Regions from separate parts of the Oceanobacillus sp. FSL W7-1293 genome, predicted to be linked through region 2. Evidence: riboswitches for the same ligand, from Rfam matches in the RefSeq annotation. Region 2 holds a riboswitch; the other holds the start of a gene.
What was found. Region 2 has a riboswitch for lysine ahead of dapA (4-hydroxy-tetrahydrodipicolinate synthase). Riboswitches for the same ligand answer to the same signal wherever they lie in the genome.

Region 1: it holds a riboswitch for lysine, as region 2 does, so the genes downstream of both, MKY65_RS17215 (Na+/H+ antiporter NhaC family protein) here and dapA (4-hydroxy-tetrahydrodipicolinate synthase) in region 2, are expected to answer to the same signal.

Annotation. Positions count from the first base shown of each region.
Region 1 is NZ_CP150212.1:3,513,970-3,521,521, reverse strand. It holds gene MKY65_RS17225 (DUF1805 domain-containing protein) at 1-108, shown strand, start outside; gene yunB (sporulation protein YunB) at 253-1,050, shown strand; lysine riboswitch at 1,114-1,289, shown strand; gene MKY65_RS17215 (Na+/H+ antiporter NhaC family protein) at 1,563-3,125, shown strand; gene MKY65_RS17210 (sodium-dependent transporter) at 3,406-4,929, shown strand; gene MKY65_RS17205 (methionine/alanine import family NSS transporter small subunit) at 4,944-5,045, shown strand; gene MKY65_RS17200 (M23 family metallopeptidase) at 5,135-6,055, opposite strand; gene MKY65_RS17195 (YhcN/YlaJ family sporulation lipoprotein) at 6,137-6,682, opposite strand; gene MKY65_RS17190 (YutD family protein) at 6,827-7,102, shown strand; gene MKY65_RS17185 (hypothetical protein) at 7,174-7,422, opposite strand; gene MKY65_RS17180 (amidase) at 7,485-7,552, opposite strand, start outside.
Region 2 is NZ_CP150212.1:2,285,692-2,293,243, reverse strand. It holds gene MKY65_RS11235 (ABC transporter ATP-binding protein) at 1-386, opposite strand, end outside; gene MKY65_RS11230 (hypothetical protein) at 779-973, shown strand; gene MKY65_RS11225 (DUF3189 family protein) at 1,164-1,670, opposite strand; gene MKY65_RS11220 (CAP domain-containing protein) at 2,081-3,175, opposite strand; gene MKY65_RS11215 (DUF819 family protein) at 3,443-4,669, opposite strand; gene dapA (4-hydroxy-tetrahydrodipicolinate synthase) at 4,841-5,722, opposite strand; lysine riboswitch at 5,962-6,142, opposite strand; gene cysK (cysteine synthase A) at 6,333-7,259, opposite strand; gene MKY65_RS11200 (PH domain-containing protein) at 7,263-7,552, opposite strand, start outside.

The DNA of each region.
Region 1 (7,552 bases), 1.2 Mb from region 2:
ATTGATCAATTGCTGAACGCTCCGTTGCAGAAAATAACAGATGCATCGAAGGAGCACGGCTGGGAAGTCGGGATGACCGGAAAAGAAGCATTGCTTAAAATATCATAATACAAGAAAAGACACTTCTTTTGTTCGTACTGACTTATAGTACAGAACGAAAGAAGTGTTTTTTTGTAGGTAAAACCAATCTGTTTTCCTTTGTTCTAATTCCCTTCCATAATTGCATAAATTATTACGAAGGGGGTTGTTGCATTGAAATTTAAAAAACGATATCGATTTCGAAAGCGAACGGGAAGAAAAAGAAGAATGCCTCCCTCTCGGCGCTCCATTCTGATGCTGACGTTAATTTTATTCTTTGCAGTGGTGGGCTTCAGTTTTTATTTAATTAACGTCAAAATTGAACCGATTGTTATTGATATTGCCAAACGAAAAGCGGATGAATTTGCTACGAGAGCGATTAACTCCGCTGTGTATTATGTAGAGGAATATGGATTTGAGGATATGCTGAATATCACCTATGACAATGAAGGAAATTTGGTAACGTATAATCGAAATCCTGCAGTTATCAGTGAAATTAACAGGGTAGCTACGGACAGAGTAGAGGAGTTTTTTACGTATGTGAACCGGGGAGAACAGCTTGATTTTGAGCATAATCTGCATGAGCCCTATGACTATGAGGGCGGTGCTGATGGCAGGGTGCAGGTCGATCCTACGCTGATTGAAATTCCATTAGGACAAATAACAGGAAATTCTGTACTGGCCAATTTAGGTCCCAAAATTCCAATCAATATGGAAGTAGTTGGTGCAGTCCGGACAAATGTGGTCAGCGAAGAAGAAGAGTTTGGCATTAATGGAGCTTGGGTATCCCTGTATATTAACGTAGAAGCCGACGTGCAAATCATTGTACCATTTACATCTGAAGTAAGAACTGTACATACTGAACTCTATTTGGATGGGGGCGCAATAATGGGGAAAGTGCCCGATTTCTATGGCGGGGACGGAAATACTCCTGATATTGCCGTTCCAAAAGATGATTTGCAGAGCGACTGAATATGTAGTATAGTACAAATTAGTTGAGAAGCTATTTATAATTGAATAAAAACCTTATCAGATCGGTGAGGTAGAGGTGCAGATTAGATGAGTATCCGGCAGGAGAATGACAACGAAGATTGCTGGAAAAAGGATAGTTTGCCGAAGTGTATAAAGAGGTCATGCTTTATATTGCTGGCGTACTACTGAAAAAGTAATATGCTGTCATGTAATGATTTACATGGAGAACTACTGATCGAAATGGAGGATAACGTGAATTGGTGAAACAATGATAGGTTATTTTCTATCATTGTTTTTTTGCGTTTTTAGAGGGTAATTTGTATATGTTTTTACTGTGAAACAGTACTTGAGTATGATAGATATCCCTGTGCCTTACTTTCCTATTTCGAATCGGTTATATGCACGTAATTATTTCAAAAGGAACTGCAGTTTCCATTATTCATTACGCGTCGTTGACCTTATTCAAAATGTTTAAATACTCAGCTCGAAAATAAATCGTTGGAGGTCTTAACATGGAAGGTACGTTTTGGTCACTGATACCTGCAATTGTCATGCTGATATTAGTGTTGTTAACAAGAAAAGTTCTCATCTCAATAGGGACAGGGATTGTTGTGGGAGCATTATTATTAAATGATTTCCATATATGGGAAGCAATAAAAGAGGTATGGACGGTATTCTATACTATTTTTTATGCAGATGGCGCATTGGAAACGGGGAATTTATTATTAATCAGTTTTCTTCTCTTTCTGGGTGTGCTTACTGCGTTTCTCCAAGCTTCTGGCGGGGCTAAAGCTTTTGGAGATTGGATGCTGCGTCGGGTGAAAACACGTACCGGTGCGGAAATCATGACTGCTATAATTGGATTGATTATTTTTATAGATGACTATTTTAACAGTTTAGCAGTTGGACAGATTGCAAGACCTGTAACAGACAGGCAAAAAATTTCCCGGGCGAAACTGGCATATTACATTGATTCCAGTTCTGCTCCCGTTACCGTAATCGCACCTATATCAAGCTGGGGAGCCTATATTATTGGTATTTTAGGCGGGTTATTTGCAGCAAATGGAATTACAAATTTGCAGCCGATTGAAGCATTTATACAAATGATACCATTAAACTTTTACGCGATTGCTTCGATTGTTCTCGTGTTTATCGTGGCTTATTTTCATTTTGATATCGGTCCGATGCGTACGCACGAAAGAAGAGCAATGGAAAAAGGAGAATTGCTGGACCCGAAAAGAAATCAAGTATCTGGCGATTTAGGTGATATATTTAATCCGCATAAAGATGGAAAAGTATTTCATTTGATTATCCCAATTGTTGTCTTATTTATCGTTACAGTTATTTCTATGATTGGAACGGGGATAATGGAAACAGAAGAAAGTGCATCTATTATTGACGCCTTTGCAAATACGGATGTTAATTTGTCCTTAATTATAGGTGGTATTGCAGCAGTACTTACTTCTGTTATCTTTCACTTTATGCAAAGGAAACCGCGTTCTGATATGGGACATATTTTTATGGAAGGTTTTAAAACCATGATCCCGGCAATCAATATTCTTATTCTTGCCTGGATGATCGGCTCCATTATCAGTGCATTGGAGACAGGGAGTTATTTAGCAGGTCTGGTTAATAATTCATCCATTTCTGCGGGGCTGCTTCCGGCTATTTTATTCCTGATTGCAGGCTTAATGGCTTTAGCAACAGGTTCATCGTGGGGAACCTTTGGTATTATGCTTCCGATTGCTGCAGAAATTATGGTAAATACAGATATGGCTTTATTATTGCCTGCACTAGCAGCTGTACTTGCCGGGGCCGTATTTGGAGATCATTGTTCACCAATCTCAGATACAACTGTTTTATCGGCAACTGGAGCAGGAGCACACCATATCGACCATGTTATTACGCAGATGCCATATGCTTTGATAGCAGCGTTTACTGCTTTATTCGGTTTCTTCGTTATTGGACTGACCCATTCTACGTGGCTAGCTTTAGCTGTAACGCTTGTTCTTTTGGCCGGAATTGTCTGGATTACTCATTCCCTGATCAATAAAGATAAAAAGAAGGCATCTTAACAGAAGGCTTGGAATACATTTTAGTATTCCAAGCTTTTTATCACGCAACTAATCATTCAGTGGCAGAAAAGAAAAAAATCCCACTGAATGAAGTTTCGTTTTATGATGTAATAAGGGTATTGCAATTAAATCCTGCCATTACCATAATTAGATATTTGACAAAAATGTCAGAAAAGTTATAATACAAGTTAAATAGTCTGAAAGTAATGATTTTTGTTATTATTCTTATTTAATATGCTTTCGTTCTATTGTTATTCATTAAAAAAGGGGGTTATGATGAATGGAGAGTCGATCGCAATGGGGAACAAGAGCCGGGTTTATTTTAGCAGCTGTCGGGTCAGCAATCGGATTAGGAAATATATGGCGCTTTCCAGCTGTTGCTTATGAAAATGGGGGCGGTGCATTTTTTATTCCTTATTTATTTGCTTTACTGACTGCCGGTATTCCAATTTTAATTATGGAATTTACTATGGGTCAAAAGTATCGGGGTTCTGCACCTTTGACATTCCGAAAGATGAATAAGAAAACGGAGTTTATTGGATGGTGGGCAGTACTTGTTGCTTTTGTTATTTCAACATATTATTCCGTAATTATTGCCTGGGCAATATCCTATTCTATTTTTTCTTTTAATTTGTCTTGGGGAGAAGATACAGAAGGGTTTCTATTTGGTGAGCATCTGCAATTGGCGGAGATTCCTGGGGAAATAGGCGGGTTGGTACCCGGAGTAGTCATTCCGTTAGTGATTGTTTGGATATTGGTGCTGGGAATTTTATTCCGCGGTGTGAAAAAAGGTATAGAGGTTGCAAACCGGATTTTTATTCCTTTGCTTTTCATCGTATTTATTATTATTGTAATAAGAGCAGTCACGCTGCCCGGAGCGATGGATGGATTGAATGCCTTCTTTACACCTGATTTCAGTCAAATTTTGTCACCAAGTGTATGGATTGCAGCATATGGACAAATTTTCTTCAGTTTATCGATTGCTTTTGCAATTATGATTACGTATTCAAGTTATCTCCCTAAAAAATCTGATATTACCAATAATGCATTTATTGTTGGTTTTGGAAATTCCGGCTTTGAATTATTAGCGGGAATTGGGGTATTTGGAATATTAGGATTTATGGCATTTTCTGCCGGTGTCAGTGTGGATGATGTCGTAGCTGGCGGGGTCGGTCTTGCGTTTGTTGTCTTCCCGGCCATTATCAATGAATTGCCGGCATTTAATGGATTGTTCGGAGCGCTCTTCTTTATCTCTCTGACGCTTGCCGGAATTACATCTCTTATGTCCATTACAGAAGCGTATGTAGCAGCATTGGTAGATAAGTTTAAAATCACACGATCAAGAGCAGTTCTTTTTGGAGGCGGACTCGCGGCATTGATTTCCTTGTTATATGCTTCTAGAGGAGGCTTGTACTTCTTAGATAATGTCGATTATTTCATTAATCAGTTTGGAGTTGCCATGATTGGTCTTGTCGAAGTTGTCCTGATTGCCTGGATTCTTCGTAAAACCAATATGCTTAAAAATCATGCCAATGAAATTTCAGATATCCGTTTAGGTTCCTGGTGGACAATCAGCTTAGCTATGATTACACCAGTAGTTATGGGCTATATGATGTTTGGGCTGTTTAAGCAGAATTTATTAAGAGAGTTTGATACAGATACTGGGAACTACGAAAATTACTCTAATGCCTTTATCAATAATACAGGCTGGGCCGTAGTAGTAGGTGTGTTAGTTCTTGGAATTATCCTGGCAGCTTTGAAATGGAAGTCAGAAAATTCTCTATCTGATTATGAAGATAAATAGGGGGGAAGATGCGTATGGGTACTTCAGCTATCATTGTAATGATCATCGGTATTGTTGTTATATGGGGCGGGTTAGCAGCTAGTATTTGGAATGCTGTGCAAAAAAGTAAAGGGTAAGTGAAGTGTCATTCTGAATTCATTTTTAAAGGGTGTGTATCCTGTTTAACAACTGGGATACACACCTTTTTTCACGGATAGGGTTGTTATTAATTATTTTTCTCCATCCGTTCCCATTTCGAGATATAAGGGTAAGGATCAAATGAAAATTCACTGTATCCATTATCTTTGTACATGCCATAATGCAGGTGCGGCGGGAATTTTCCAGAAGTTCCAGGAGGGCCGTAACCAGTAGATCCGACGCTTCCTAACACGTCTCCTGGTTTTACTACCTGGCCTACTTTTACATCATCCTCATAGCCGCTCATATGTCCATAATAATGATAAATATTATAGATATCCCGTATACCGATACGCCAGCCTCCATATAAGTTCCATCCCATCATTTCGACCACCCCGTAGGTCGTTGAGCGGACTGGAACACCGTAAGATGCAAAAATATCGGTACCCTCATGAATACGCAAGCCCCCAAAACCGCGGCGATCTCCCCATGTACTGCGATAACTGTAATTATAATCTGTATCTAATGGAAAGGCGCGATCTGTCAGATTGATTTCGCCAAAATTTTGAAACACTTTGGCGGTGTTCATGATTGTCTGGACAGTCAAGTCACGTTTATAATGCTCCCAGAGTGCGATTTTAACATCATCCTTATGCAGACCATATGCTAAGATATGATTTGCCATCGTATAAAGGATATCCTCTGGATCATCAGGGTCAGCTTGATTATCTCCATTGCCGTCTTTACCAATTCCGCCAAATTGTCTGATAACTTCCTGCTCTGTTGATTTAGCTGCATTTCCCAGCCCAAACCATGCTGTCTCATCAAATTGTATGGAAATAACCTTTTCTTCTTCTGAGGAAGAGAGTGTGTTACGTTCGTAATTATCCATTGCAGCAAAATAATACCAAGGAACCTGGGTAAGGCTTTCTACCTTTTTGAATAGAGCCATGCGGTCTGTATATATTTGATCCTCTGATTCTGCATGGACAACAGCGGCGGTTTGCATAAAGGTAAGGAAACAGCACATGATCAGGACAGTAGTGCGAATTCTAGCCAGATAAATCACCTCCTTACGGGATAAGTTTTTTTAATCATCTTTCTTCATCGTGTCGACAATATCCTGTACCAGGGGCTCGGTATCTACATCTTCATTCTCCGTCACAGAATAATGCAGAGTTTCAATGTTTTGAATCAAGCTTCTGTTATTAGAAGCATGAATCGTATAATAGCCAGGCAGTACAGACATTGCTGTTTTTTCTGCATTATCAATTGCCATTTCCTTGGATAGATTATCTGAAGCTTCAAAAGCAATCAAAGCTTCTTCATCCGTTACAAGCGTGGCTACTTCTTTAAAATCAGGATTCTGTAATAAAATGCGGGTAATCATATCAGCCATCTCTTCCCGGTCCACATGAATTTCTTTTGGTTCCGATGTATTATCTTGCTTAAATTCATCCTGTGTATAGCGGACAAAACCAAGCTGATCACGGGACGGCGAGTTCGGGTTTGATTCCATCTCCGGGTTTCTGTTGTTTGGGTCTAATGGGTCAGAATCGGAGTTATTTTGATCCGTTGCACAAGCTGCAAGCGTCATAACAAAGCTTAATAAAATGATTCCAAATCCTTTTTTCATCTTGTAGGTCTCCTTTCCAAGAACTATTTCTTACATCTTAGTTTTGGAAAACAAGCGTAAATCATGCAGGTAATTTTTTCTGGTTTTTCTAACTGTTTCTGTGATAAACTAAGAATAATTGATAAGGAGTGTGACTATTCTCTTATGATCGAGTTAAATGGGAAAACATATGAATTAATTGAAGAAAATAAAGAAGGCTTTGAAGCAGAAGCTGTGAAGGAGCGCTATTCAGAGGTTTTATCAAAATATGATTTTATCGTAGGCGATTGGGCGTATGAACAGCTTCGTTTAAAAGGGTTTTATCATGATAATCATGCCAAAGCTCCAATAGATGCGAAAATCAGCTGCTTTCAGGATTATATTTATGAATACTGTAATTTCGGCTGTGCTTATTTTGTTTTGAAAAAGATTCAGAAATAAAAGAAGTTCAATCTATCTTCTTATGGCTAAGAAGACATTTTGAACTTCTTTTTTTATACAGCAGGAAAGCTTTAATTATCTTTTTCTCCGAGAGGATGGGCTCCGGGAGCTCTTCTTTGCAGCTTTTTATGCTGCTTTTTGTCTGCGTAGGTGAAGGCACTTGTGCGTTGCTGGCCTTCTTCCCAATCTGTTGATTTTCCAGAAACCAAGTCATGTTCACGAATATCAGATCCAAAAGGTCCTTCTGGAAATTCCTCTGGAATCAGTGCATCATGCTGTTTTTGAACGGTTGAAAGCTCTTGATAATCTTTTTTTGGCATCGTTATTCCCTCCTGTTAGTTTTTAGTTTGTACAGATGATAGGAAATAACGCCTTCTAATAATTACCTGTCTGTCACCTCTGCCAGCTTATACCCGCGAAAACGTTTCGTAAGTAATTTACCCAGACGGA
Region 2 (7,552 bases):
TCATTGACCACTTTTTCAAGTCCAACTAATCGAACAACTTCTTCTATCCGCTCTTTTGTCGTACCTGGAATCATCCGGGCGAACTGTTCTAAATTCTTTCTTCCTGTTAAAAAGGGATACATCTCCGGATTTTCCACGATTGCGCCAACCTCTCTGATGGCTTTACTATAATCTGTTTGGATGCTTTTACCGACAATGCGGATATCCCCTTCTGTCAATTTCATCAAACCGACCATCATCCGGATTGTTGTCGTTTTACCGGCTCCATTAGGCCCGACAAAGCCAAACACCTCCCCTTGTTTTATTTGAAAGCTGACATCTTTAATAATTTCTTTATTCTTGATGCGCTTACTCACATTTTTTAATTCCATTGCAATTTCTGTCAATTCTAGTCCTCCTCTTCCAATCTTTCTTCTTAATCAGGTTATACGAAAGAATGGAATAAAAGTTTCAAATTCACCAATATTTTTAAATACTTCGTTTATTAAGGACAATCGTCCAAAAAATCCTATGGAATGAAGTTTTATTTTATGAATCTACATTCTCCACGTGAAAATGTGTTAGCTCCTATTAAGTTTGTCTAATCTCTTTTTTCTTCCTTGCGTATATTGAATGAGAAAGGAGGGATAAGCTATGTGCGGTCATCACTCATCCAGAAAAAAATGCGAAGATCCTTGTCGCAACACAAGTCGTCGAGGGGGCGACTATCGTCAAAAAGATCATAAATCCAATCATTGTGACAACAGACATCAAAATCATCACAGATGTGGAAGCAGGCATGAAAATTATTGTCACTGCCGGAAACATCAAGGAAACGAGCAGCATCACAGATGCGGAAACAAGCATGAAAATGGTTGTTGGAACCGGGACGGTCACAGAAACGATCATCACCGATGTCGTGAATCGAATCATTGCGATAATAACAGGAATAAAAGGAAGTTCTGTTTTTGCTGTAACCATTTCTACTAATTAGAGCTTGCGGACAGATAACCCTCACTTTTTAAAAACAGCCCAAGCTATCAGAGGTAGAAATCTGATAGCTTGGGCTGTTCGTTAGAAAATGGTTCTTTTTTATTTTGGAAAACGCAGCTTATCCCTAATACTTTACTTATCTTTCTTTTTTCATGCTGTCAGGGAGCTTGGACAGCTGCTTACGGAATAAATCAATGAAATTTTTTGTTTTCCAGCACAATCACTTTGGCAGTCATGGAATGGCTCATTTTTTTGGTTTCCTCTACTAATCGGTCAATTTTTTCACAACATTGCTTCGCGCCGGCAACCAGTAAAGGTTCGCCTAAGAAATTAATATTTAACCCTCTTGCTAAGAAACCACCAACAGACATTACAAATGGTACAGTAGGAGAGGTATTAGAAATAATAACCTTTTCACTTAGCTGATTTCTTTCTTGTAACAAAGCAGCAAACTCTTGTATTGCCGGCACAACATATTTACTATTTCTTCTTCCAATAGTGTATACCGGATTATTGTCTTCATCGATACCATGAAAAATAAGCTTACCGAGGTCATGCTTCGTTAATTTATTAAAATACCTGACGCTTTGTATCTCATCCTTGGTCAGCTTTCGATTTGAAGGTAGTTTTTTTAAATGATAGGCTGCTGTAAGTGAAGTGGTGTGCGTGCCTCCATAATCATTGTATATATAAATCAAATTACTTCTCTCCTTTCCGAAATACCGCGTAATCAATTGAAATCTGCATGCTTGCTTTTCTAATTTTGTTCTCTCCGTTTTGAAATACTTTCCTGTTATGGATAATCAAGCTTTATTATTATCTAAATCCAAAAAAGAATACATATTACATACCTAAACAAACATTCGAAAAACAAAATGGCTTATTCTCTGGTCATATAAAAAGAGGATGGACGTATAACCATTCACCCCATTAAATAAATGTATTGATTTGCTTAAGATTTCGTATAATTCAAATTCCAAATAACACCGATGTTTAAAAGATTAAGTGGTGTTCTTGGTTTTTCTTAATGAAAGCATTCCTTCTTTTTGATTACGCAATTGATTTTTAAAGATACATATGGATACAAGCACTTACTTAATCATCCCCATTAGTTATTGAAAAAATTCTCTGTATAAAACGGCTGATCACTTTCATTAAAGTCCACGCCAATTCCTAAATGGCTGAAATCTCCATGTAAAATATTTTCTCGATGCCCCTCCGAATTCAATAATCCCTGATGCGCAAAAACACTGCTGAATTGCCCATATGCAAGGTTCTCCCCTGCACTTAAGAATGAAATATCATCTTCCTTCATCCGGTCAAAAGGAGATTGTCCTTCTAAATTGGTATGGCTGAAAAATTGATTAGCAGCCATATCTGTACTATGCTTTCTCGCTGTTTCTCTTACTGCTTCATCCCATTCTAAAATAGACAGCTCATGCTTTACGCGAGTTGCATTGGTCAAATCAAATAATTGATACTCCAAGCCTTCTTTTAGAGCCTCACTGCCAGGTGTATAAAGGGTGCTTTTAGCAGATTCCATATCCTCATCTATTAACTGAATTGCCGTTACTTCTTCTGATTCATGCAGGTCATAAAAAATGGTTGCGTAGGTCCCTTCCATATGATATACATCATATTCGCCTTCGCTTTCAATTTTATAATTAAACCAGCCATTACGGATCATTTCTTCCGGCTCCCCTAATGTCTCGTTTACAAACGACTTGGGGTCTCCCAGGGCAATACCCTGCTGAGAGGATAGTAAATCCTGATTAGTAAAGAGTCCACGCACCATTTCCTGTTCATCATAAGCAACCATCATAAAGTTTTGATAGTTTTCATGATATGTGAACCATTCCACTCCATACTCATTCTCACTTTGCCGCTTAGCTTCACCATACATTTCTTCCACTTGTTCTCTAGTGTCGCCTATCTCTATATTGCCAACGGAGAATGATTGTTCCTCCGGGGTAGTGAGCTCCGGTGTTTCCACTTGTTCATACGAGGTGTCTGTTTCAGAATCAGTAAAGGATTGAAAAAAAGAAGTTGCTTCATCTGCTACTTGTCGGAAGTAAAAGTCATTATCTATCGCTTCTGAAACAAAATCGCTTGCAGAGGAAAACGTATCACTGACAGCATCGGGGATGGCATCGCGGACCGGGTCTTCCCATAAAGGTCTTGTCCAAATGGCTAACAGAATCATAAACAGCAATAATAATAATCGCTTGAAAATAGCTATCCCAACCTTTATAAATACTTTAATGCAGCAGAAGGATTACCGCTGCTATTCTATTCTTTACGAAATTAGCCTTGGCTAATCCTAAAAAAATCGTCAGCTCGCTGACTTATATAAATTATACTATCTCCAAATTACTTTCAACAAATCTAAACCTTTTTTATTCAGATATACATCAACATAAATAAAAAAATCTGCTTCTGTAATTATGACAGAAGCAGATTTTTAGCCGCCCTACATCAAGGTGCCAAACCATACAGCAAGGAAAGTTCCAACATAGTTCCCAATAATATAACCTAATGTTCCAACGATTAATATCGGACCGACTAATTGTCTCCAGCCCTTCGCAATCGCAAATGCCGCGGCCGTCGTCGGCCCGCCGATGTTTGCATTGCTTGCCAGCAGGATTTCTTCTAAACTCATCCGGAATAATTTCCCGAAAACAAGAGACAGCATTAAATTAATCGCCACAATAATAAATGCAAATACAAGCAGTAATGGTGCCGTTTGAATAATAAGGGCGATAGAAGCTGGTATTCCGATTACGACAAAAAAGATGTGAATCAGATATGTCCCTATTTCCTGGCTGCCATTTAACCCTGAGAAATAGTTTGGAAATACAGCTAAAGCGACAAAAGTAAGGGTCGTTAATACTAAATACTGATCTCCGATAATTCCATTCAACAGGTTATTGAAGAAAGAAGCCTCTTCCCCACTTGGAATAATCCCGGCAAAAAATTCGGCAATTTTTAAGGAAACTATAACTAATAGAAAAGCTGTTCCAATCGAAAGCGCCATGTCCTTCAAAGAAACTTCTTTCCTTTTCCAGAAACTTTCTGCCAATGTTTTCTCATCATCAGCCAGCTGGTTCTTTTCTACCTCATCAATATGTGGTGTCGGATAACGTTTACGGATAAAATGAAGAACAGGTATTATCATAAGTATAATAAACAGCAGAGCCATCATTAAATTATCCGCAACAACCGCTGCAGAAATAATTTCTCCAGGTGTTTCGAATTTAGCAGCCATTGCCGCAAAATTTACGCCTCCCCCAATATATGTAGCACTAAAAATACCGCTCAATTGATCTAACAGAGGTATGTGATTCCGTAAAGTAAAAAATGCGATAATCGTTCCGGCAACCGTACCAATGGAGCTCAACAGGAAAATTAGCAACAATCTGCTGCTTTCCTTCCATATTTTTTTAAGGTTAACGTGAAATAACAAAAGCGGTATGGCTAATGGTACAATAACAGACCAAACTGCGTCATATACCGGTGACTCTGTTGGAATAATTCCGAAGTTGGATAAAGCCATCGCCCCGACTAATGCGATGATTGCCCCTGTCACCTTGGAAGCCCAGCTGTAACGCTGTTCTAAAAAAATACTGACAGATGCCCAGATAATGATAATTCCCCAAAGCGTAATGCTGTCATCTGCTTGAATCAATGTTTCTTTCATCCACTCCCCGCCCCTTCTCTTTTTTCAAGTTGATATATATCATATTTTACCACTTCATTTTAAACATTTGTTAGGTATTGTGGAGTGTTTTTTGAAATTAGCTTATCATGCTGCCGAAAAATTCCCGTCAAAAAACCTCTCTAACCATTGTCAGAGAGGTTTTCAACAGGATTATTTCACTTGCTCTAATAACGCTAGTTTATGGTTCAACGCTTGCAGCTGCTCATCATTTAATGGAAGCAGCGGCAAGCGGACGCCGCCGACATGGACACCATTCCGATTTAATGCTGCTTTTACAGGAGCTGGACTCGGTGCCGCAAACATTTCCTGCATGACCGGCAGGATTCGCTGATGAATCGAAGCAGCTTTTTTCACGGCTCCCTGCTCATATGCAGCAATCATTTCTTGCATTTCATTGCCGATAACATGCCCGGAAACCGAAACAATGCCTATAGCTCCAACTGCAAGAGACGGAAGGGTCAAAGCGTCTTCCCCGCTGTATACAGAAAAGCTTGCATCTGTTTGGGCCGCCATTTCAGTTATCTTATCCATATTGCCGCTTGCATCTTTGATTGCCACAATATTATCAACCGCTGACAAACGAATAACGGTTTCTGCTGCCAAATCAACAGAAGTTCTGCCAGGCACATTATATAGCATGACCGGCAGCTGAACGGAATCAGCCACTGTTTTAAAATGCTCATATAAACCGTCCTGAGAAGGTTTATTATAATAAGGCGTTACAAGCATAATCGCATCCACACCAGTTTTTTCAGCTGCTTGTGATAACGCAATAGACCCTTTCGTCTGATTAGACCCGGTGCCCGCAATTACTGAAATTCTTCCATTTACTTTTTGTACCGTATGTGAAAATAATGCCAGTTTTTCTTCATCTGATAAAGTCGGTGACTCTCCAGTTGTTCCAGCTACCACCAATCCGTCTGAACCGTTTTCGATAAGATGCTCGATTAACTGATCTAATGCCTCGTAATCAATTTCCTGCTGTTCGTTAAATGGCGTTACCATCGCCGTAACCACTTTTCCAAAATTCATAACAACACACCCTTTATATAATATCAACATTCTTTGATGAAAAATAGACGGATAGCACCGGAGTAAAGTGCCAAAAAAACTAGAGGGTGGAAAGTAATAAAGATAAGCAGAATCCCTGTTATTGTTTATTTCCATTTTTCCTGATTCCTTTTTTCTTATCACCATGCATTACTTAAACTATTTCCACAAAATAAAAAGCACCAACGGAGACCGCTGCTGCTTAAACACTTAATGTCCTCTCAGCTGATAGCCCTCCACATAGTTTCCTATATGACAGCACTGGATTTATTTAATCCCAGTACCAGTATAATAAGAATAAGGCTTATTATACTTCGGCAAATTCCCCTTTCCATATGCTTCATCGTCAGCCTATTCTGTCTCAGCATATTTACTAATGGTTTTTGCACCTCTACCGTTCACCTATGAATAATGAATTTGTCTGTATTATAGCAAGAATAACAGAGAAACACAATTGAAAAATAGAGGTTTTTTCAAAAGAGCCAAAAAAGCTTTACAGCGTGCGCATCCTCCATGGTGTTAAAAAATCATGATGAAGCTTCTTTACTGGTAAACTATGCAAAATAAAAAAATAGGTGATTCCCCCGCCCCTCTATTCTTCCTCTTGCAGAAAGTCCATGGACAGGTATCTTTCTCCGGTGTCAGGTGCGATACAAACCACCTTTTGCTCAGGATTCAGACGCTTGGCGACTTCTGTGGCTGCATAAACAGCTGCTGCTCCAGACGGTCCGAGGAACAAGCCTTCCTTCTGGGCAAGCTCTTTTAACAAACTTAATGCCTGCTCATCATTGATCTGAATGATTTCATCATAAACCGATGTGTTTAAGATTTCAGGCACAAAACCCGGACTCGTTCCCACCAATTTATGCGAACCAGGCTCTCCGCCGGATAGTACAGGAGAACCTTTAGGCTCCACAACTGCAATATGCAAATCCGGAATATAAGATCTTAGCGATTCTCCTGTACCTGTTACAGTTCCTCCTGTACCCGCAGTACAAACAAACGCATCCAATTGATGATTCAAATCATTTAAAATCTCCAAAGCTGTTGTATTACGATGCGCATCCGGATTTGCTATATTTTTAAATTGCTGTGGAATAAAACTGTTTGGTATTTCTTGTTGCAATTCTAATGCTTTTTGAATAGCACCCGGCATTTTTTCACTGCTTGGCGTTAAAACTACCTTGGCTCCATATGCTTTCAAAAGATTTCGTCTTTCCTGCGTACTATTATCCGGCATTACCAGAATCGCCTGATATCCCTTTGCAGAGGCAGCCATGGCCAATCCGATTCCTGTATTTCCGCTTGTCGGCTCAATAATCGTATCTCCGGCCTTTATCAGTCCTTCCTGCTCAGCAATATGAATCATATGCACTGCAGCCCGGTCCTTCACACTGCCGCTTGGATTAAACATTTCCAGTTTCACATATATCTTTGCAGCATTTTCAGGCTGCAGTTTATTTAGTGTTATCATAGGAGTATCTCCCACGAGCTCTGTAATATTATCCGCTACTCTCATTCTTTATTCTCCTTCCTCATCCTTTAATAAACGTTTATCTACTGAAATATTTGGATTTAACTTCGCCAATTCTTCTACAAAAGCAAGCTTATCCTTGGGCGAAATAGCTATCAGATCATATTTTCCGCTTCGAATCTGGATACGGTCCAATGATAATGCCGGTGCAATTAGCGGCATCTTAGATTGAAGAATCAATTCCATATTTTCTATATAAATCGTTTGCCGGATAGGGCCATAATAAACAATTAACCGGTCTCTATCAATTTTATACCCCGTGCGGAACCAGAACCAGA